2 regions of the Arthrobacter sp. zg-Y1116 genome follow, and region 1 is predicted to be linked to the other one. Evidence: predicted binding sites of a transcription regulator. Region 1 holds the regulator's gene; the other holds the start of a gene.
What was found. The regulator HrcA, encoded in region 1, represses chaperone genes, less so after heat shock. The targets are predictions, from matches to a motif close to TTNGCACTCGNNNNNNNCGAGTGCNAA.
Positions count from the first base shown of each region.

Region 2: a site for HrcA is predicted at 4,640-4,666, ahead of groES (co-chaperone GroES). Genes of this name have one in related genera too.

Region 1 covers NZ_JANFLR010000002.1:616,653-626,223, forward strand. Annotated here, with positions in the region: gene NNX34_RS09600 (PhoH family protein) at 1-1,005, opposite strand, end outside; gene NNX34_RS09605 (GerMN domain-containing protein) at 1,364-2,335, shown strand; gene NNX34_RS09610 (16S rRNA (uracil(1498)-N(3))-methyltransferase) at 2,349-3,116, opposite strand; gene dnaJ (molecular chaperone DnaJ) at 3,118-4,257, opposite strand; gene hrcA (heat-inducible transcriptional repressor HrcA) at 4,363-5,376, opposite strand; gene NNX34_RS09625 (DUF3097 family protein) at 5,608-6,456, shown strand; gene NNX34_RS09630 (DUF4870 domain-containing protein) at 6,574-7,002, shown strand; gene hemW (radical SAM family heme chaperone HemW) at 7,065-8,297, opposite strand; gene lepA (translation elongation factor 4) at 8,294-9,571, opposite strand, start outside.
Region 2 covers NZ_JANFLR010000001.1:374,772-387,909, forward strand. Annotated here, with positions in the region: gene NNX34_RS01665 (GuaB3 family IMP dehydrogenase-related protein) at 1-645, opposite strand, end outside; gene guaB (IMP dehydrogenase) at 785-2,302, opposite strand; gene groL (chaperonin GroEL) at 2,516-4,126, opposite strand; gene groES (co-chaperone GroES) at 4,203-4,499, opposite strand; gene NNX34_RS01685 (siderophore ABC transporter substrate-binding protein) at 4,835-5,776, shown strand; gene NNX34_RS01690 (ABC transporter permease) at 5,844-6,884, shown strand; gene NNX34_RS01695 (iron chelate uptake ABC transporter family permease subunit) at 6,877-7,893, shown strand; gene NNX34_RS01700 (ABC transporter ATP-binding protein) at 7,931-8,689, shown strand; gene NNX34_RS01705 (hypothetical protein) at 8,883-9,182, shown strand; gene NNX34_RS01710 (hypothetical protein) at 9,193-10,605, opposite strand; gene NNX34_RS01715 (hypothetical protein) at 10,605-11,024, opposite strand; gene NNX34_RS01720 (hypothetical protein) at 11,121-12,290, opposite strand; gene NNX34_RS01725 (DUF6507 family protein) at 12,457-12,825, opposite strand; gene NNX34_RS01730 (MalY/PatB family protein) at 12,946-13,138, opposite strand, start outside.

The DNA of each region.
Region 1 (9,571 bases):
GGCTGCGCCGGAGCGCCGGACCTCGTCCCATTCGCTGTAGGCCGTGACAATGTCACTGACCAGGCGGTGCCGGACAACGTCCACTGCCTGCAGTTCCGAGAATGCGACGTCGTCGATGCCGCCCAGGATGTCGTGGACAATCCGCAGGCCGGAGGCGGTGCCGCCGGGCAGGTCCACTTGGGTAACGTCGCCGGTGACGACCATCTTCGAGCCGAAGCCGAGACGGGTAAGGAACATCTTCATCTGCTCGGGCGTGGTGTTCTGGGCTTCATCGAGGATGATGAACGCGTCATTGAGAGTCCGGCCGCGCATGTAGGCCAGGGGCGCCACCTCGATGGTGCCGGCCGCCATCAGGCGGGGAATCGATTCGGGGTCCATCATGTCGTGCAGGGCGTCGTAGAGCGGCCGCAGGTACGGGTCGATCTTGTCGCTCAGCGTCCCCGGAAGGAAGCCGAGCCGCTCCCCCGCTTCCACTGCCGGACGGGTGAGGATGATCCGGTTGACCTCTTTTTGCTGCAGGGCCTGCACTGCCTTGGCCATCGCCAGGTACGTCTTGCCGGTGCCCGCAGGACCGATGCCGAAAACCACCGTGTTGCGGTCAATCGCATCCACGTAGTTCTTTTGGTTCAGGGTCTTGGGCCGAATGGTCTTTCCCCGGGTGGAGAGGATGTTCTGCGTCAGGACATCGGCCGGGCGGTGGGTGCTCTGGTCCTTGAGCATGCTGATCAGCTGTTCGAGAACCTGCGGCGTGACGCGGGTCTGGTGGCGGGCCAGTACACGGACTTCGTTGACCAGGCGTACGGTCTGTTCCACCTCTGCCGCGGGGCCGGACACGGACAGTTCGTTGCCGCGCACCATCAGGCTTACCTCGGGATTTGCCGTCTCAATGATCCTGAGCGCCTCGTCATTGGCACCCAAAGACTGGACCATGTGTTCCGTCGAGTCAAAGACTATTGTCTGGTTGTCCAGCCGAATGGTGCCGATTTCCGTTGAAGATTCGGTCATATAGACGGCCCTTTCAGGCCTTTCATCGCCCCTTATAGAGTCTGGTTTTAAAGTTCTTCGAACTTTTTACGGTGGTGACGGCCGGTCCGGCCATCCGTCCCGGCAAAGTAAACGCCCTGGTACAGACGATTATTTCCGCGGGTCCCGGACGACGCGCCGCGCACCGCACGCTACCTAAATCTTACTTGATGTGCTCCCCGGCGAACCGACCGGCATCGGGTTTTTGTCTCGGCCCCGCAACGGTGATGTCTCAATCGTGTTTCAGTCCGGGCGCTGGCCCGTCCACGGCACGGGAAGGCCCCAAAGCATGTGCAAAGGTTGAAGACGTACGTTTTCGAGTTACCCCAGAGGAGGATAGATGGACGCCGGATCCAACGACGCAACGTCCTGTCTCCGAGGGCTTCGCCAGCGGTATTTCCTGGCCGGTTCCCTGTTGGCCGCGGCTGCGCTGGGGCTGGGTGGATGCGGCGTCTTAGCCGAGAATCCCACCATCACGATGCCGTCGTCCTTCGACGGCTCAGGGGCCTCCGCTGCTGCTCCGATGACGGTCTCCCCGCCGGCGGAGGCCAGTTCCGCCGGAACGCTCATGCCGGTGTACTGGCTGGGACGGAACGACTCGACGGTCAGTCTTTACCGTGAGTTCCTCTCCTCGGACAACACCGGTGATCCCATCGGCGAGGCAGTCCAGGCCATGACGGCGGCCCAACCGCTGGACCAGGACTACTTCACTCCCTGGCACGCGGCGGACAGCGTCACCGCATCCATTTCCAGCAAGAACGTCATTACCGTGGACATCTCCTCGGACGCGTTCAAGGGCTCCCTCGACTCGGGCATGGCCCACCGTGCAGTGCAGCAGCTGGTCTACACCGCCACGGCAGCAGCAGCCAACGCGGGGTTGACCACCGTAGGGCAGGAAAGCAGTGTGGCGATCCTGGTGGACGGCAAGGAGGGGTACCGCGCGTTCGGCCATGTGACCCTGGAGGAGCCGCTGCACAGGGATCCCGCGCTGGTGGCACCGATCTGGGTGATTGATCCGCAGGAATCCCAGATCCGGGGCACCGAGGTCGAGGTCAGCGGGACTGCGGTGGCGCAGACGGTTGAACTGCTCTGGCGGGCCGAACCCATAGTGGACGGCAGGCCGTCGGCCGGGGCTGCGGCTTCCGGCAGCGTGCAACTGGACAAGGCGCCCGGCAAGACGGGCGAATTCAGCTTCACAGCTTCCCTCGCCCCGGGCGAATACAGCCTCCGGGTCTTCTACAGCGGGCAGGAAACCGCCGGGGATTCCAAGCGCATTACGGTCTCTGCGTCCCGGGAGGATCCGGAGGGCTAGCCCGGCAGGCTTCCTACCAGCGGCCGAGCAGCGAATTCAGCACGGCCAGCGCTGCCGGACCTGCAGTGGAGGAACGCAGCACATGCGGTCCGAGCCGGACGGCGACCGCTCCGGCCCCGCGCAGCGCTTCCAGCTCGGCGGGGCTGATGCCGCCTTCCGGACCCACGACTACCGCTATGGAGGCGGAGGCCTCGTCCGGACCGCGCCTGCCAAGGTCACGCACCGCATCCGCCAGCGGCACGTCGGCCTCCTCATGGAGGACAAGGACGAGGTCAAGTTCCGCCAGCCTGGCCGGCAGGGCACGGCTGTCCAGCGCGGGCTCCACCGCAGGGATGCGGGAACGGCGGGACTGCTTGGCAGCGGCAAAGGTCAGGGCCTGCCATTTGGCCTGTCCCTTAACCGCCTTCTCGGCGCGCCACCGGACAATGCTGCGGTCGGATTGCCACGGGATCACCGTGTCCACACCCAGCTCGGTCGCAGCTTCCACTGCCTGCTCGTCCCGGTCCCCCTTGGCCAGCGCCTGGACCAGGAAGAACCGTTCGGGCTCGACCGGTTCGTCGATGACACCTGACACCCGCAGTTCCAGAAGCGACGCACCGGTTTCCGTTACCGTGCCGGTGAGCCGGCGGCCGGCGCCGTCGACCACGTCCACGCTTTCACCGGCTCCGAGGCGCTTCACAGATACAGCGTGCCGAGCTTCCGGGCCTTCGAGACGGAAGATGTCTCCGGGCCCGGCCGCCGCCACCTGCGCCGGGTCACCGAAGAAAATCGGGTTGGTCATCTCAGAGGTTGCCCAGACGGTCCCGCAGCTTGGCGAAAACGCCGTTGCCTGAACTGTTGAGCTTTCCCTCGCTGTATTCCTCGCCGCGCAGCTTGGCGAGGCGGCGGAGCAGTTCCTCCTGCTCTGAGTCCAGCTTCTGCGGGGTCTCCACATGCAGGTGCACCCGGAGATCGCCGCGGCCGTGGCCGCGAAGGTGCGTGACGCCCAGGTCGTTGAGGACGGACACCTCGCCGGACTGCGTGCCGGGCTTGACGGTGATTTCGCGTTCGCCGTCGAAGGTCTCCAGTGCAACGGTGGTTCCCAGCGCTGCGGCAGTCATGGGGATGGTGAGTGTGGCGTGCAGGTCGTCGCCGTCACGGAGGAACGTCGGGTCATTGTTGACGCGGATCTCCACGTAGAGATCGCCGGCGGGACCGCCGGCCATCCCGGCTTCACCCTGCCCGCCGAGCTGGATCCGGGTACCGGTGGCGACGCCGGCCGGGATCTTGATGGTCAGGGTACGCCGGTTGCGGACGCGGCCCTCGCCGGAGCACTCGTGGCAGGGGTCGGGGATGACGGTGCCGAAGCCGTTGCAGGTGCCGCAGGGTGCCGAGGTCATGACCTGGCCCAGGATCGAGCGGACCGCCCGCTGGACCTGACCGGTGCCGTGGCAGATGTCGCAGGTGCGCGGAGACGTGCCGGGCTGGCAGCAGGAACCGTCGCAGGTGGGGCAGACGACTGCAGTGTCGACGTCGATCTTCTTGTTGGTGCCGAAGACGGCATCCTTGAGGTCGATCCGGACGTTGATCAGGGCGTCCTGTCCGCGGCGGCTGCGTGAGGCCGGTCCGCGTCCTCCGCCCGGGGCGCCGCCGCCGAAGAAGGTGTCGAAGATGTCCTGGAAACCGAACCCCTGGGCGCCGAAACCGCCGCCTCCGAAGCCGTTGTCGTTGCCGTTCTCGTTGCCCGTGGTGTCGTAGATCCGCCGTTTTTCCGGATCGGAAAGAACCTCGTAGGCGTGCGATACGGCTTTGAACTCGTCCGAGGCGCCCGGAGCATTGTTGACGTCCGGGTGCAGCTTGCGGGCTAGCTTCCGGTACGCCTTCTTGATTTCTTCACCGGTGGCGTCTCGTCCGACACCCAGAACCTGGTAGTGATCGCTCACTCGTGCACATCGCTTTCCTGTATTGCGTGCCTTCAAACTTTGAAGACGGAGGTTGGGTTCCCGCCGGTTCCCCGGCAGGCGGGTCCGTAACTGCTGGGGACCGCGTTAGTTGTTCAGTATTCGGGACAGGTACCTGGCCACGGCTCGCACCGCTGCCATGGTGGTGGGATAGTCCATCCGCGTGGGACCGAGAATGCCGACCTTCGCGGTGGCGTCGGGACCGTATCCCGTAGCCACCACCGAGGCTTCCGACAATCCGCCGTACGGATTCTCCCGGCCGATCCGGACGGCAACGCCGCGGGCATCCTGTTCCATCTCCGACAGCAGCCGCAGCATCACCACTTGCTCCTCGAGCGCTTCGAGCACGGGACCGATAGTCAGCGGGAAGTCTACAGTGGAGCGGGCCAGGTTGGCTGTCCCTGCCATCACCATGCGGTCCTCGCGGTTGATGCCGGCCAGCTGCTCCAGGCAGTGCCCCAGGGAGTTGCCCACGCGCCTGCGTTCGGCCGGCACCGTGGCAAGGGCATTGGCCAGCTGGCTCGTGATGCTGCTCAGCGGCGTGCCTGCCAACGCGGACAGGAAGTGCTGGCGCAGGTCGCCCAGGTCCGGCTCCGTCACCGGCTGCGGAACGGTAATGACGCGCTGCTCCACCCGCCCCGTGGTCGAGATGAGCACTACCAGCACCTGCGCCGGAGCCAGCAGGACAAATTCAATGTGCCGGACCTTGGCATTGCCCAGATGCGGGTACTGCACCACGGCCACCTGGTTGGTCAGCTGCGACAGCAGCCTGACGGTACGGTCCATCACATCGTCGAGGTCGTCGGCTTCTTCCAGCAGCGACTGGATGGCGCGGCGTTCGGGAGCGGAGAGCGGCTTGACGTCGGAAATCCGGTCGACGAACAGGCGGTAGCCCTTGTCGGTGGGGATGCGCCCGGCGGACGTGTGCGGGGCGGTGATCAGCCCCTCTTCCTCAAGGGCGGCCATGTCATTGCGGATGGTGGCCGAGGAAACACCCAGGTGATGCCGTTCCACAAGTGCCTTGGATCCCACGGGCTCCCGCGAATGGACGTAGTCCTCAACAATGGCGCGGAGGACCTCGAGTCGGCGTGGCTCACTCATGGATTTCCCTCCCTGTTGATCGGCGGTGTGCTCGGCGGTTGCTCGGCATTCTTACTTGCGTGGTGCCCTGCGCGGTGATCTGTGGGCGACCTATGGGCAGAGCACCGGACGTTTAGCACTCACAGTGTTCAAGTGCCAAGTCTAGTACGGATCGGCAGCGTTGCTAGCATTGAGGAACCCGCGGCCTGCTGCGGTTTCCGCCCGATCAGAACCGTAAGTGAGGCAACTTCCGTGTCCAGCTTTTCCTGGGGTCCGCAGGACATCACCGCGCCGGCCCGGACCGTCCTGCGCAAAGTCGGCGCCGAACCCGGCCTGGTCCTTGAGGACGTTGCCTCGGGCTGGGTTGGTGCGGTGGTGCGCGTGGAGAAATCCGGCGGACTGCACCTGATGGTGCTGGAAGACCGGCGCGGGAAAAAGAAATCCTTCGAACTGGGCTTCGGCTTCCTGCTCGAGGGCGAGCCGGTGGAAGTTGTGCCCGCGGCTGCGGCGGCGGCCAAGGCAGGTCCGGCCCGGACGGCGTCCGGCTCGGTCCGCGTCGCCAACCAGCGCGCCCGCACCGCCCGGGCCAGCCGCATCTGGGTGGAGGGCAAGCACGACGCCGAACTGGTGGAGAAGGTCTGGGGCGATGACCTGCGGGTGGAGGGAATCGTCGTCGAGCCCCTCCACGGCGTCGACGACCTGTACTCCGCGGTCCGGGAGTTTGCCCCGGGCCCCGGACGCAGGCTGGGCATCCTGGTGGATCACCTGGTTCCGGGCTCCAAGGAATCGCGCATTGCCGCCGAGGCGATGACCTCCCCCGGCGCGCCGGGCAATGTCTTGATTGTCGGGCATCCGTACGTGGACGTCTGGCAGGCCATCAAGCCGTCCGTGATCGGGCGTACCGCCTGGCCCGTGGTCCCCCGTCACCTGGACTGGAAAACCGGCATCCTGCAGGGACTGGGCTGGCCGCACCGCGACCATATCGACGTCGCAATGGGCTGGAAGAAGCTGCTGGGGCAGGTGAACAGCTATGCGGATCTGGAACCGTCACTGCTCGGACGAGTGGAGGAAGTCATCGATTTCCTGACCGTTCCCGGGTGAGACGCGCATCGCACTGCCTCATTCCTTTCCGTGAGGAAGCGTGCGAGCCAGTACTCTTGAGGAATACGTAGTAGTGGACCGACCCTGTGTCACCGTGAGCCAAAAGGAAAATACGCCGTGTCCAACACACGCCAGAACCACCGCCCCCGACCGGAAGAACACGGCGGAGCGCAGCGTCCTGTTTACCAGGGGGCTCCGGCCAACGCACTGCCGCTGACCGCGTCCGAAGACCGGCAGTGGGCAACTCTGGCGCACTTCGGCGGCATCCTCGCTTTTGTTCCGTCACTGATCATCTACCTGGTGTTCCGCGACCGCGGTCCGTTCACTGCCCAGGAATCCAAGGAAGCCCTGAACTTCACGCTTCCGCCCAGCATTGCTGCCCTGACCGTCTGGGCGTTGTCCTTCATTCCCGAGATCGGCGGCTTCTTCGCCGTGCTCAATGCCATGATCTGGGTCTACGTGGCTGTGTCCTCGGTGATCGCGGGCATCGAGTGCAACCGCGGCCGGCCGTACCGCTACCCGCTCAACCTGCGCCGCATCAAGTAGCGCCGCAGGGCGGGACCGCCGCCGGGCGGGACCGCCGCCGGGCGGGACCGCCGCCGGGGAACTCAGTCCGGCAGCAGCCGCCGGACCACTGCGTCGGCCAGCAGCCGGCCCCGCGGCGTGAGGATCACCTTGCCCGTCAGCGCAGCGCGCGGATCCACAAGGCCGTCGGCCATGAGTCCCGCCACGGCCAGCCTGCCGGGCTCACGCAGCCGGTCCAGTGCCAGGCCTTCAGCGAGCCGGGTCCGCAGCATAACGTCTTCCATGTACCGGGTATCGGCGTCCAGGGTCTCGCGTCCGACGGCGGGCGACTCCCCCGCGCCGATCCGCTGGGCATAGGCGGTGGGATGCTTGGCATTCCACCAGCGCACGCCGCCGGCGTGTGAATGGGCACCCGGGCCGACGCCCCACCAGTCATCACTGCGCCAGTAGGCCAGGTTGTGCCGGCACTGGTCCTCGGGGGTCCGCGCCCAGTTGCTGACCTCGTACCAGTTCAGTCCGGCGGCGGTCATCATTTCATCCGCCAGCACGTATTTGTCGGCGTGGTCGTCGTCGTCGATGGGCGGGACCTCGCCGCGGCGCATCCGGGCGGCGAGCTTGGTCCCCTCCTCGATGATGAGCGCGTAGGCGGAGATATGGTCAGGCTCGTAGCTCAGTGCCTCTTCGAGCGAGTGCTTCCAGTCGGCCATGGACTCCCCGGGAGTTCCATAGATGAGGTCCACGCTCACGTGCAGGCCGGCGTCGCGCGCCCACTGCACGGCCTGCGGAACCCTCGACGGCGTGTGCGTGCGGTCCAGCACTGCCAGCACGTGCGGCACGGCGGACTGCATGCCGAAGGAAACCCGGGTGAAGCCGGCGTCGGCAAGCAGCTGCAGGGACTGCGGCGTGACGGAGTCCGGGTTCGCTTCGGTGGTGACTTCGGCGCCGGGCGCCAGGCCCCACTGGTCGACGGCGGTGCGGAGGATCAGCGCGAGGTCCTCCGCCGGGAGCAGCGTGGGAGTGCCGCCGCCGAAGAAGACGGTGCCCATCCGGCGCTCCGGCAGGCCCGAACGCCGCAGGGCGTCGGCGGCAAAGACCACCTCGCGGGCCGCCGTGCCGCCGTAGGCAGCCTGCGACGCACCGCCGCCCAGCTCGGTGGCCGTATACGTGTTGAAATCGCAGTAGCCGCAGCGGACGGAGCAGAACGGAATGTGGACGTACAGTCCGAAGTTCCGCTCCGCTGCTCCGTCCGCGGCCTGTGCGGGGAGGAGGCCGTCGGCCGGTGCCGGGTCTCCGAGGGGCAGTGCACTGGGTGTCACTTCTTGGATTTGTCCTTGGACTCGTCGGAGGAAAGCGCAGCCACGAAGGCTTCCTGGGGAACTTCCACGCGGCCCACCATCTTCATGCGCTTCTTGCCTTCCTTCTGCTTTTCCAGCAGCTTGCGCTTACGGCTGATGTCGCCGCCGTAGCACTTGGCAAGCACGTCCTTGCGGATGGCGCGGATGGATTCGCGGGCGATGATGCGGGAGCCGATGGCTGCCTGGATGGGCACCTCGAACTGCTGCCGCGGGATCAGCTCACGCAGCTTGCCGGTCATCATGACGCCGTAGGCGTAGGCCTTGTCCTTGTGCGTGATGGAGCTGAAGGCGTCAACCTGTTCGCCCTGGAGCAGGATGTCCACCTTGACCAGGTCGGCGACCTGTTCGCCGTCGGCCTTCCAGTCCAGGGAGGCGTAGCCGCGGGTCTTGGACTTGAGGATGTCGAAGAAGTCGAAAACGATTTCGGCCAGCGGCAGGCGGTACCGGATTTCCACCCGGTCCTCGGAGAGATAGTCCATGCCGCCCAGGACGCCGCGGCGGGACTGGCACAGCTCCATGATGGCGCCGACAAATTCGTTCGGCGCCAGGATCGTGGCCGAGACCATCGGCTCGCGGACCTCTTTGATCTTGCCTTCGGGGTACTCGCTGGGGTTGGTCACGGTGACCACCTTTTTGTCCTCGAGCGTCACCTCGTACTCCACGTTGGGGGCAGTGGAGATCAGGTCCAGGTTGTATTCGCGCTCGAGCCGTTCACGGGTGATTTCCAGGTGCAGCAGGCCCAGGAAGCCCACCCGGAAGCCGAAGCCCAGCGCCGCGGACGTCTCGGGTTCGTACACCAGCGCGGCATCGTTGAGCATCAGCTTTTCCAGCGCTTCGCGGAGCACCGGGTAGTCGGCGCCGTCGATGGGGTACAGCCCGGAGAACACCATGGGTTTGGGATCGGCGTAGCCCTCGAGTGACTTCTCGGCCGGCTTGGCCAGGTTGGTGACGGTGTCGCCCACCTTGGACAGCCGTACATCCTTCACGCCGGTGATGAGGTACCCCACCTCACCCACGCCCAGGCCCTTGGACGGGGTGGGTTCCGGCGAGCTCACACCGATTTCGAGGAGCTCATGGCTGGCCCGGGTGGACATCATCTGGATGCGTTCACGCGGGGACAGCGACCCGTCGATCACGCGGACATAGGTGACGACGCCGCGGTAGGTGTCATACACGGAGTCGAAGATCATGGCACGGGCGGGAGCGTCGGGGTCGCCCACCGGTGCCGGAATCTC
Region 2 (13,138 bases), on a different contig from region 1:
GGCCGCGCCGGTACGCATCAGGTGCAGGGCCGGGGTGTAGCCGGCGGCTCCGCCCACGATCACCGGAACATCGAGTTCGTAGATGAACTGCTTCAGGTTCAGCGGTTCCACGGTCTTGGACACGTGCTCGGCGGAAACGGTGGTGCCGCGGATGACGAAGACGTCGACGCCCGCGGCGAGGACGGTCTTGTAGAACTCCTGGGTGCGCTGCGGGGTGAGCGAGCCGGCAACAGTCACGCCGGCGTCGCGCATTTCGGCCAGGCGCGAGCTGATCAGTTCGGCCTGGATCGGTGCGTTATAGATTTCCTGCAGGCGGCGGGTGGCGGCGGGGTTGAAGTTGTCGCTGCTGAGGGCGGCGATTTCGTCCAGCAGCGGTTCCGGATTCTCGTACCGGGTCCACAGGCCCTCAAGGTTCAGCACGCCGAGGCCGCCGAGCCTGCCGAGGGCAATGGCTGATGCCGGAGACATCACCGAGTCCATCGGGGCGCCGATGACCGGCATCTCGAACTGGTAGGCATCGATCTGCCAGTTGATGGAAACATCCTGGGGATCGCGGGTGCGCCGCGAGGGCACAATCGCCACGTCATCCAGGGAGTAGGCTCTGCGCCCATGCTTGCCACGGCCAATTTCTATCTCGTTACTCACGCTCCCTAGGTTATCCCAGTGCGCGGCGTCGGCCCGAAAGCTGCCGGCAACGGGCCGCCGCGAGTGCAGAACAAGCCCTTAAAGCCCAAGGGCAGCTCCAGCGCAGTGCGCAGGGGCTGCCCTTGGCAGGGAGGACGGGTCAGCGGCGCCCGTAGTTCGGCGCCTCGGCCGTCATCATGATGTCGTGCGGGTGGGATTCCTTCAGCCCGGCCGGGGTGATCCGGACAAACTTGCCCTTGGCCTTCAGCTCTTCAATGGTGCGTGCACCCGTGTAGAACATGGTCTGGCGCAGGCCGCCGACCAGCTGGTGCGCCACGGCGGAAAGCGGTCCGCGGTAGGGCACCTGGCCTTCGATGCCTTCCGGAATCAGCTTTTCGTCGCTGGGGACGTCGGCCTGGAAGTAGCGGTCCTTGGAGTAGGAGGTGTTCTTGCCCCGGGACTGCATGGCCCCGAGCGAACCCATGCCGCGGTAGGACTTGAACTGCTTGCCGTTGACGAAGACCAGGTCGCCCGGGCTTTCCGCGGAGCCGGCCAGCAGGCCGCCCAGCATTACGGTGTCGGCGCCGGCCACGATGGCCTTGCCGATGTCGCCCGAGTACTGCAGGCCGCCGTCGGCGATCAGCGGGACGCCCGCCGGAATGGCGGCCTTGGAAGCTTCGTAAATGGCGGTGATCTGCGGGACGCCCACTCCGGCAACTACGCGGGTGGTGCAGATGGAACCCGGCCCCACGCCTACCTTGACGGCGTCGGCACCGGCGTCGATCAGGGCCTGGGCGCCTTCACGGGTGGCTGCCTGGCCGCCGATGATGTCCACGTGCGCGGCAGCCGGGTCCTTCTTGAGGCGGGCAATCATTTCCAGCACGCCTGCACTGTGGCCGTTGGCGGTGTCCACCACGAGGATGTCGACGCCGGCCTCGACCATGGACATGGCACGCTCGTAGCCGTCGCCGAAGAAGCCGATGGCAGCACCGACGCGCAGGCGGCCCTCGTCATCCTTGGTGGCCAGCGGGTACTGCTCGGCCTTGTCGAAGTCCTTGACCGTGATCAATCCCTGCAGCTTGCCGGCGTCGTCCACCAGCGGCAGCTTCTCGATCCGGTTCTTGCCCAGCAGCTCCATTGTCTCTGCGGCGCTGATGCCCACCCGGCCGGTGATGAGCGGCATGCGCGTCATGACTTCTTCGACCTTGCGGCTCGGATAGTCGGCACGCGGAATGAAGCGGGTGTCGCGGTTGGTGACAATGCCCAGCAGGGTGTTTTCGGTATCCACCACCGGCAGGCCCGAAACACGGAAATGCGCACAGAGGTCGTCGAGTTCCTGCAGGGTGGCGTCGGGGGAAATCGTCACCGGGTTGGTGATCATGCCGGATTCGCTGCGCTTGACCCGGTCGACGTGTTCCGCCTGGTCGGCAATGGAAAGGTTCCGGTGGATCACGCCGAGGCCGCCCTGCCGGGCCATCGCGATGGCCATGCGGGATTCGGTGACCGTGTCCATCGCGGCGGAAAGCAGCGGAGTCTGCACGGTGATCCGCTTGGACAGCCGGGAGCTGGTGTCGGCTTCAGAGGGAATTACATCCGTCGGGCCGGGCAGCAGGAGGACGTCGTCGTAGGTCAGGCCGACGAAGCCGAACGGATCGTGTTCTGGGTACTGCTGACTCAAAGCTGCGCCTCTTTCGGGGATGAGAGGAAGGAAAAGGCCCGATTTAGCCTGTACCTATCGTAAAACGAAAGCGGTCCCGCCCCTATTCCGTCCCGAAGGTATCTGCTGCCTGTGAGGGATGCCACGGAAAACAGCGAGGCCCCGCCCCCGGAAACGTGTTCCGGGGGCGGGGCCTGGGCCGATTTCCGCACGTAAGGCGCGGATCAGGGCTGATTAGTGCTGGTGACCGTGGTCGTTGTCCTCTTCGGCAGGCTTCTCCACCACGAGGGCTTCGGTGGTGAGCACCAGCGAAGCGATCGAGGCGGCGTTGCGCAGGGCCGAGCGGGTGACCTTGACCGGGTCGATGATGCCGGCGGCAATCAGGTCTTCGTATTCACCGGTGGCGGCGTTGAAGCCGTTGTTGATTTCCAGCTCGCCGACCTTGGCAACGACGACCATGCCTTCGGAACCGGCATTCTCGGCGATCCAGCGCAGCGGCTGCGCCAGTGCACGGCGGACCAGGCCGACGGCGGTGGCGGCGTCGCCCTGCAGCTTCGTCACCTCCGGATCGGTGTCCAGTGCGCGGGCAGCGTGGACCAGTGCGGAACCGCCGCCGGCCACAATGCCCTCTTCGAGTGCGGCACGGGTGGAGGAAACGGCATCTTCGATGCGGTGCTTCTTTTCCTTCAGCTCCACCTCGGTGGCTGCACCGACGCGGATGACGCCGATGCCGCCGGACAGCTTGGCGAGGCGTTCCTGCAGCTTCTCGCGGTCCCAGTCCGAATCGGTGCGCTCGATCTCGGCACGGATCTGTGCCACGCGGTCGGCGACGTCGGCTTCGGAGCCGGTGCCGTCAACAATCGTGGTGTTGTCCTTGGTAACCGTGATGCGGCGGGCGGAGCCCAGCACCTCAAGGCCAACCTGGTCCAGCTTCAGGCCGAGGTCGGGGCTGACTACCTGGGCGCCGGTGAGGGTCGCGATGTCCTGCATCATTGCCTTGCGGCGGTCACCGAAGCCCGGAGCCTTGACGGCGACGACGTTCAGGGTGCCGCGGATCTTGTTGACCACCAGGGTGGACAGGGCTTCCCCGTCTACGTCTTCGGCGATGATGAACAGCGGCTTGGAGGTCTGCAGCGCCTTTTCCAGCAGCGGCAGGAACTCGGCGACGGAGGAGATCTTGCCGGAGTTGATCAGGATCAGTGCGTCTTCGAGGACGGCTTCCTGGCGCTCCGGGTCGGTCACGAAGTACGGCGAGAGGTAGCCCTTGTCGAACTGCATGCCCTCGGTGATGGCCAGCTCGGTCTGCGTCGAGGAGGATTCCTCGATCGTGATGACGCCGTCCTTGCCGACAGTGTCGAAGGCCTGGGCCAGCAGCTCGCCGATCTCGGTGCTCTGCGCGGAGATGGCGGCAACGTGGGCAACCTGGTTGCCTTCAACTTCCTTGGCGTTCTCCAGCAGGCGCTTGGCTACCGCGTCAACGGACACCTCGATGCCGCGCTTGAGCTGCCCGGGGGCAGCACCGGCGGCAACGTTGCGCAGGCCTTCCTTGACCAGGGCCTGTGCCAGCACGGTGGCCGTGGTGGTGCCGTCGCCGGCAACATCGTTGGTCTTGGTGGCTACTTCCTTGGCCAGCTGTGCGCCGAGGTTCTCGTACGGGTCGTCCAGCTCAATTTCGCGGGCAATCGTGACGCCGTCGTTGGTGATGGTGGGAGCGCCCCAGGTCTTGGCCAGGACGACGTTGCGGCCGCGCGGGCCGAGGGTCACCTTGACCGTGTTGGCGAGCTTATCGACGCCTGCTTCGAGCGAGCGGCGGGCGGAGTCATTGAACTCCAACTGCTTTGCCATGTGTGTGTCCTTTCCGACAACTACATCTGCATCAGAAAACCCCGGCCAGAATCGTGGCCGGGGTTTTCCAGGGGAACTACTTTACGACGACGGCCAGCACGTCGCGGGCGGACAGCACCAGGTATTCCTGGCCGCCGTGCTTGACTTCGGTTCCGCCGTACTTGGAGTAAATGACTACGTCGCCTTCGGCAACGTCAACCGGGATGCGGTTGCCGTTGTCATCAACGCGGCCGGGTCCAACTGCAACTACTTCACCCTCCTGGGGCTTTTCCTTTGCAGTGTCCGGGATAACGAGGCCGGAAGCAGTGGTCTGCTCGGCTTCGAGGGGGCGGACAACAATACGATCCTCAAGGGGCTTAATAGAGACCGACACTCGGGCTCTCCTTTGCGTAGTTTCTAACGGAATGGGGCCGTTGGTCTGGCGCTGGCCGTCGTCGCGGTGCCGGTTCGCGCTTTCCCTTCGGGAGTTAGCACCCTCACGTTCGGAGTGCTAACTCAGACTTTATGCAACGGTTAGCACTCGGTCAAGGTGAGTGCCAGCGCGTGCCGCCTGTCCACCCCTCTCCCCCGTACCGGCGGGCAGGTAAATGAAGAAGGGGATTTGCTTAGGTTCGCCTAACCGGGATAGTTTTCATCTGCGCATCATTAGAAAACATTTCTGTGACCTAATCCCCCGGATAGGCACATCGACTCTCACCGGAGCCCCCCATGATCACGAAGTCCCGCCTGTTGGCCGGAACCGCCCTTGTGTCCCTCCTCGCGCTCAGCGCCTGCTCCACTGAAGCAGCAGATGCGGACGTCGAGTCCGCGCAGGACTCAACCGTGACGGTCGAGCACGCCCAGGGAAGCACCGAAGTTCCGGTGAACCCGGAGATCGTGTACACCTTCGACCTCGGCGCCCTCGACACGATGGATGCCCTCGACATTGACGTCGACGGCGTGCCTGCCGCCAACTTCCCGGAGAGCCTCTCCCAGTACGGCGCCGAAGAGATCACCAAGATCGGCAGCATGAAAGAGCCCGACTTCGAAGCGATCAACGCCGGCGCTCCGGACCTGATCATCATTTCCGGCCGGGTTGCCGATTCTTACGAAGAGTTGAGCAAGATTGCCCCCACCGTCGACCTCAGCGTCGATAACGCCGATTCCTGGAACTCCTTCAAGGAAAACACCCGGACCCTCGGCACGATCTTCGAGAAGGAAGACCTGGTTGAAGAGAAGCTGGGCGCCCTGGAAGGCAAGGTCGAAGACACCAAGGAACTGGCCGCCGACGCCGGCAACGGCCTGATCGTTATGACCAGCGGCGGGGAAATGACCGCCTACGGCGCAGGCTCGCGCTTCGGCATCATCCACGACGTCCTCGGCCTGGAACCGGCCGCCGAGGTTCAGGGCGAGGGTAAGCACGGCGAATCCGTTTCCTTTAACTACATTGCGGATACCGATCCGGACCACCTGTTCGTCATTGACCGCGACGTAGCCGTCGGCACCTCCGGCGAAGCCGCCTCCGCCGTGCTCGACAACGAGCTGGTCAAGAGCACCAAGGCTGCCCGGAACGGAAACATCACCATGCTGGATTCCGCCAGCTGGTACCTGGTCGGATACGGCCTGAACAACGTGGACACCATGGTTAACACCGTCCACGACGCTCTCTAGCCGCCCCTCTGCGCTCCGTGGCCCGGCACCGGCCGTGCCGGGCCACGGAGGAACTGGATACCGATATATGACTGCCCCCGCCGTGCCGGCGAATAAACCGGCCCCCGCGTCCGCCGCCGCTCCCCCGGAACGGCGGCGCTTCGTACGTTCAACCGCCGCACTGGTCCTGGGGGTCTGCGTTGTGGTTCTGCTGGCGGCCGTAAGCCTTTTCGTCGGCGTCGGTGACCTTTCGCTCGCCTCGCTGCTGTCCGGGGATCCCACCACGCACATGCTGTTCTGGGTCAGCCAGCTCCCCCGCACGCTGAGTATTGTCCTGGCGGGCATGGCCCTGAGCGTGGCCGGACTGATCATGCAGCTGATGGCCCGGAACAAGTTCGTGGAACCCTCCACCGTCGGCACGGTGGAGTCGGCCCAGCTGGGGATCCTGGCGGTGACCGTGCTGCTGCCGGGCGCCTCCATGTTCCTGAAGATGTCCACGGCCTCTGTCTTCGCCGCTGCAGGAACCGCACTCTTCCTGCTCATCCTGCGCCGGATCCCGCTGCGCAACACACTGATCGTGCCCCTGGTGGGCATCATGCTCGGCGGCGTGATTTCCGCCGTCACCACTTTCTTCGCCTACCGCACCGACCTCCTCCAGACGCTGAACAGCTGGATGATCGGCGACTTCTCCGGCGTCCTGCGCGGCCGCTACGAACTGCTCTGGATTGTCGGCGCCCTGACCCTGATCGGCTACCTGGCCGCGGACCGTTTCACCGTTGCAGGCATGGGGCAGGACTTCACCACCAACCTCGGCCTGAACTACAACCGGGTCATGGCGCTCGGACTGGTGATCGTCTCGCTCATCAGCGCCGTGGTGGTGGTCAGCGTCGGCTCCATTCCGTTCCTGGGCCTGATCGTGCCCAACCTAGTGTCCCTGCTGATCGGTGACAACGTCCGCCGAGCGGTGCCCTGGGTCGCCGTCTTCGGAGCGGGCTTCGTCCTGCTCTGCGACATCATCGGACGCACCATCCGCTACCCGTATGAAATCCCGGTGGGCGTAGTGGTTTCCGCCGTAGGCAGCGTCATCTTCCTGTACCTCCTCCTACGCAAGCGCGGTTCCCATGCCTGATCCATCCACCAGCGCACTGCCCGCAGCGCTTACCGAGCACCGCCGGCGTCCCGTCCGGACCGTTCCCGCCCGCTTCTGGATCATCGCCCTGGGCCTGGTCGCGGCGGCACTGGTTGCGGTGTTCATGACCATTGAGCTGCGCGGAAACCTGGGCTACGCCCTGCCGCGCCGCGCGATCAAGGTGGGCTCCATGATCCTGGTGGCCTACGCCGTCGGGGTTTCCACCGTCCTGTTCCAGACCGTCACCGCCAACCGGATCCTCACGCCTTCGATCATGGGCTTCGATGCCCTCTATGTGCTGATCCAGACGGTCCTGGTGTTTGCCTTGGGCGGCGGTGCCCTGCTGTCCCTGGGCGCGCCGATCCGCTTCTGCCTCGAAGTGCTGCTGATGGTCGGGTTCTCGTTCCTGCTGTACCGGTGGCTTTTCACCGGCGGCGGGAAATCCCTGCACTTGATGCTGCTGGTCGGAATTGTCTTCGGCACCATGTTCCGCGGCTTCTCCTCGCTGCTGCAGCGGCTGATCGACCCGAGCGAATTCATCATCCTGCAGGACCTGTTCTTTGCCAGTTTCAACAATGTCGACGCCGCCCTGCTGGGCTACTCCGCCGCCGCCGTCGCGCTTGTCAGTGCCGTCGCCTGGCGGATGCGCCACTCCTTCGATGTCCTGGCCCTGGGCCGCGAGACCGCGGTGAACCTGGGGGTGGACCATAAGCGGGCGGTCACCGCCACGCTGATCATCTGCTCGGTGCTCGTCGCGGTGTCCACGGCCCTGGTCGGGCCGGTGACCTTCTTCGGGCTCCTCATTGCGTCCCTGGCCTACCAGCTCTGCGCGAAGTTCCGGCATACCTCGGTGCTGCCGATTGCCGTTCTGCTGGGAATCATCGCCCTGGTGGGCGGCCAGCTGGTGCTGGAGCGGATCTTCGCCTTCGACACTGCGCTGAGTATCGTCATCGAGTTCGTGGGCGGCATCGTGTTCCTCATCCTGCTCCTGAGGGGAAACGTGAAATGACCTTCCTCCCCCTGCACCGCCCGAAAGGCCCCTGTTCATGATCTCCGTCAACGGCGTCACCAAGCGCTACTCCTCCGCCGTCGTCGTGGACGGGGTGAGCTGCGAGATCAAGGAAGGCGGCATCACCTCGATCATCGGGCCCAACGGTGCGGGCAAATCCACGCTGCTCTCCATGATCAGCCGGCTGCTGCCCATGGATTCCGGCACGGTTGCCGTGGACGGGCTCGACGTCGTTTCCACCCCCGGCCGGGACCTCGCCCGGAAAATGGCGATCCTGCGCCAGGACAACCAGCTCACCGTCCGCCTGACTGTTCGGGACCTGGTGGGCTTCGGCCGCTACCCCCACAACGGCGGCCGGCCGGGACCCGAAGACAAGGTCCACATCGAGCAGGCAATGGCGTACCTGGACCTGACGGCGCTGGCGGACCGGTTTGTGGACGAGCTCTCCGGCGGGCAGCGGCAGCGGGCGTTCATTGCCATGGTGCTGGCGCAGGACACGGACTACCTGCTCCTGGATGAGCCGCTGAACAACCTGGACATGAAACACTCCGTGGAAATGATGCGGCTGCTGCGCCGGCTCACGGACGACTTCGGGAAGACCGTGGTACTGGTCATCCACGACATCAACTTTGCCTCCTGCTACTCGGACGACATCATTGCCATGTGCGACGGCCGGCTGATCCACCAGGGACCGCCGTCGGCCATCATGCAGCCGGACGTGTTGAAGGATATCTATGAAATCGATATCCGGATCGAGGAGATCGACGGAAACCGGATCGGCGTCTATTTCGCCTAGCTTCGTATAGGGAACCGAAACAACCTCGTCAGGAACAATGCGCCCTACAAACTTTTTCCGGTAGAGCAGTAATCCGCCGATGAAGAGCATCTCCCGGAGGGGCAGTATCCGCCCGGCACATTGCGCAGAGGGGAAAGGCACTCCTAGGTTGGAATCCGCCGCACTTTCTTAACCCCTTCCAGGAAGGTCTCCCATGGAGCCCAAGCTGCGCGTTGCCATCCGGCTCGACGTCGACCTGCGCCAGGCGCGGCTGGTGGTGCGCGGGAAGATCACGGAAGGGAACTGCAGGGTGCTGTACGTGCTCGCCCGCCGCACCAACGCTGCCCTGCCGGGCCTCAACGTGCTCCTGGACCTGAGGAAGGCCACCATCACTGAAGCTGCAATGGCGGGATTGATCCGCAGTGCGGAGACCGGCGAACTGCCGGTGCTTACAGGCAGCTTTGCGTCGGACCCCCTGGCACCCCGGCAGCTGAGTATCCTGGCCCCGGCGTAGCACCAGCCGGTCAGCGTGCCGGTGTCTGAGACCCTGTCCCTGATTCCCGTGCGGCCGGCGCAGGAATCCGGGCATGCAGCCAGGCGGAGGGAACATCGGTACCGAGATCGAGCTGGGCCCCGGTGGCAGCCGTGTGGACGGTCCGCACGATCGCATCCCATACGAGGGACGAGGGCTGCGCGTCCAGCCGCATACCGCCGTCAACGGGGATTACGGAGTAGTGGCCGGCTTCAGCGGCATGCAGCCAGCGGAACCCTGCGTAGGCCTCAACATGCGTGATGGACCAACTACTCCAAGGCGCGTTCCAAAGCCGCCCCACGGCTTCATCCGATCCAGGGGGCAGCGGCGCCGATTCCGAGGCCACCCGGGCATCAAACCGGGCTTCATCGATCACGAGCGGTGCGTGCCGGAGCGGCCATGCGGGGGCGACCCCGGCCCAGGCAGCCAGGGCCAGCGGAAGGTGCGCGTCCCGCATCAGCCGGATCTCGCGGCCGATTACATCACCGGCACCGTAGAACGACGGATCGGCGAGCAGCAGGGCCCGACCGGATGCCATCCACACTTCTGCGTTCCGCACCTCGCTGCCGCGCCGAGCAGTGAGCGTCAGGCGGGCCTCCGGATCGACAAACGGCGTGAGGTAGTCCTTCCCCTTCACCGTGGCCTGTCCCGATTCCCTCAGCAGATCCGAACGGACCAGTTCCCGCACGGCCACCTGCTGTCCTGCAAGGTCAAAACGCCCCAGCTTTTCCCGGTGCCCAAGCGTCTGGAACAGTTCGACGGCGGCAGCCGGCAGCACCATCCCGGCGGGGACATACGGCTGCTCGGCCGAAATCCGGCTAAGGTCTTCCACCACCGTCCTGCGCTGTTCCGAAGCGAAATAGTCGGGCATGGGGTCGGACCGGGTGACCAGGTCAAACCCCGACCAGTCCAGGACATGCGTTGCGCCATGGTCCTTCATTTCCAACTGGTCCACGAGGTACTCGAAGAGCGCCTTCTGGCCTACGTGGTCCTCGAGCGCGTAGCTTGCCGTAGCTTCCAGAACCCCTGCCCCGATGACCCAGACCCAACGGTCCACACAGACGGTGTGCCCGTCCGCCTCATAAACAAAGCGGTGCCGCCGCCCGGGCAGTGCCTGGCCAGACTCGCGGTCAAACACCTTGGGCCACTCGTCAACGGAGAGGACGTGGATCGGAGCAAGAGTCGCCATGGTCTCGGCCAGCCCCGCCGTGGACAGGCGCAGCAGCGACGCTCCCCCGTTGCTGCCGGCCCTGATGACCAGGTTCGGCCGGAAACGGCCGACCGGAACGGGCGGGTGCGCAAGGATCCACATGCTGCCGGTACCGGGAAGCTCTTCCCATCCCGGCGGAAGGACTGCACTGACACCACGGAAACCGACTCTCGCGAAACCGGAAAACGGGTCCATCAGAAATTGCTCCGTCCGTCGGCCTGGGACGACATTCCGCCCCCGCTGGTACGCCTGGCAGCTTCTTCCATGCGCCGGCGTCGAGCGGCCTTCTTTTCATCCCTTATCCACTGCGGCTGCAGGAACGGCGGCATCCAGAAACTGCCCAGGACCCCCAATATTCCTGCGATAAACATAAGAAGGATCAAGAACATGGTCACCAGCGCGTTTATGCCGCCGTCCATGGCGAACTGCGTCAGCGGCATCAGGATAAAAGCAGCACCAAGGTAGGTTGTGGCAAGCGCCGGTTCTCCGGACAGCACAATGTTGAGGCCGGTCCGGTAGTGGCGGAACCTGCCGTTGTAAACGAGGAGACCGCAAAGCATAAGAATGGTGCCCAGTGGAATCAGGATCAATGCCCCGACAGTATTGGCGTTCATAAATTCGACACACGTCCGATCTTTTAGTGCGGCGGGACGGCGGCACGCCCGTGCCGGAGTCAGCCTAATCTATCCCATGGATTTGCCGGGGGACGGTTATCCCGTCCAGCCAAATACGCGGTCCTTCACGCCGTCAATTGTCTTCTCGACGTTTTCCTTCGCATCCTCCACGGCCTTGCCCACGTTTTCCTTGGCATCATCCACGGCCCTGTCGACGGTTTCCTTTGCGTCTTCCAAAGCCTTTTGCGCCTTTTCCGCTGCTTCTTCCGCGGCCTTATACGCGTTTTCCGCTGCTTCTTCCGCCTGTTCGGCCAAGGCCTCAGCGGCCTGCTGGGCCTGGTCCAGCCCAGGTCCGCTCAGGTAATCCCATCCTTCGCGGATTCCATCTCCGGCCCACTCGGTAACGGTCTTGCCCCCCAGTACATCCAGGGGCTGCTCCATTGCCCACCCGACTGCAGAGCCGACAATGAAGCCGACAACCGTGCCTGCCGGGCCGGCGAAGCTTCCAACGCCAGCCCCGATGGCGCCGGCCCCCAGCCCGCCGACGACGCTGGCGCCGGTACGGAACCCCGCGATCTTGCTCGCCTCAGCGCGCCGTTCCTCCTCCGTCATCTCCGGGTTGCTGGCCAGCAGGTCGTTGTACGCCTCCTGTTCCTGGTCCTGATAGGTGAAATAGGCACCGCCGACCGTGAGCACCCAGCCGCCGCCCTTAACGGCCTTTCCACCCAGTCCTTCCTCGTGCGGAACATGAAATTTGTTCGAGTTGTCGACGTAGTCTTTGTACCGTTGGCTGCGATCGTAAAGAAAATCGTTTCGCTCAGGCCGGATGTCGTAGTACGCGCCCGGTCCTGCGGGATGCTGTGAAGTGCGGAACCGCACTCCTCCAAGCGCAGTGTCCATTACGTTGAACATCACGCCCGCGAACTGCGTTGCCATAAAAGAGAAAAACGGATTGGTTTCCCCTGTTGTATCGGACAAGGCGGATACACAGTTCTCTTCCAGCCAAACAAATTCTGCGGCCAATTGGTTGACCGTGCCCTGCAGCGTGTCTCGTCCGAGGTCCGCCATGTCCTGCTGTTCCTCACCAAAGGAATCGCTGTTCACAAAGGCGTTATGGGCCGCAATATCTGCAAGGACCTGGGTGCGTGCGGTTTCCAGGTGGGCAATTCCGTCAGAAAACTCCTGGAGTGCTTTGGCTACCTGCTCGCATGCGGAGCTGACGAATCCGCCGTGGGGGGTGATATTCGCAAAAACACCGTAGGCCACCTCGGCCTCCGGCGCCTGGTAGATGCCCTGCAGGCCATTCCATTGAGCGGACGCGTCCGCGATGGCGTTTTCGAGTTCGGGCCCTGCGCCGCGAACCGCATCGGCACCCGCTGTCAGCTGTGCAGGGGAAGGCCAGCCCTGGAGCCCCGTTGTGTCAAAAGCCATCTCAGTACACCGCCACGGATGAGTGGCCGCCGGCGCTGCCTGCCTCAATCGGCAGTTCGGGGGCCTGGGTCATGACACCGCAGGCGTCGTCTGCCATCTTCTGGTCGCCTTCGAGATAGGCAGTTACAGCCTGGCCGACGCCGTCGACTGCGTTCTGCACCCGCGCAGCGGCCCATTCGGCCTGAAGGGCCACAATCTCGCGTATTCCCTCCAGGGCAGCGGCAACAGGGACACTCCCGCAACCGTCCGTTGCCTGGGAATAGGCGTTATCCAACGACGTGGCGGCATCCGCGATTCCTTCGTCGTCCCGGACCCGGGTCAGCAGACCCGAACAAGCGTCAACCTGAATTGTGTAACCGCTCAAACTCATGATTCCCCCATGTTGTCCCCATCCCGACCTAACGGGTTGTCCTACGCGCAGGCCGGACCCTATAGTGCCGCCGCTGTGAGAACCCTAACCGGTCCGCGCAGTTTAGTGCCATGGGGAGAACTACCCATGGCCGGCCCGCTGTCCTGCCTGACCAGCCGCTTCCGCGAGCCGCCCTACGGCCTCGGTCAGCACCTCCGGGGAGCAGGCGAAGTTCAACCGGACAAATCCGGCGCCCAGGTGCCCGAACCGCGGCCCCGGTTCCAGCGCCACCCGCGCTCGTTGCAGGGCCACCGCCGCGGGATCGTCGCCCCAG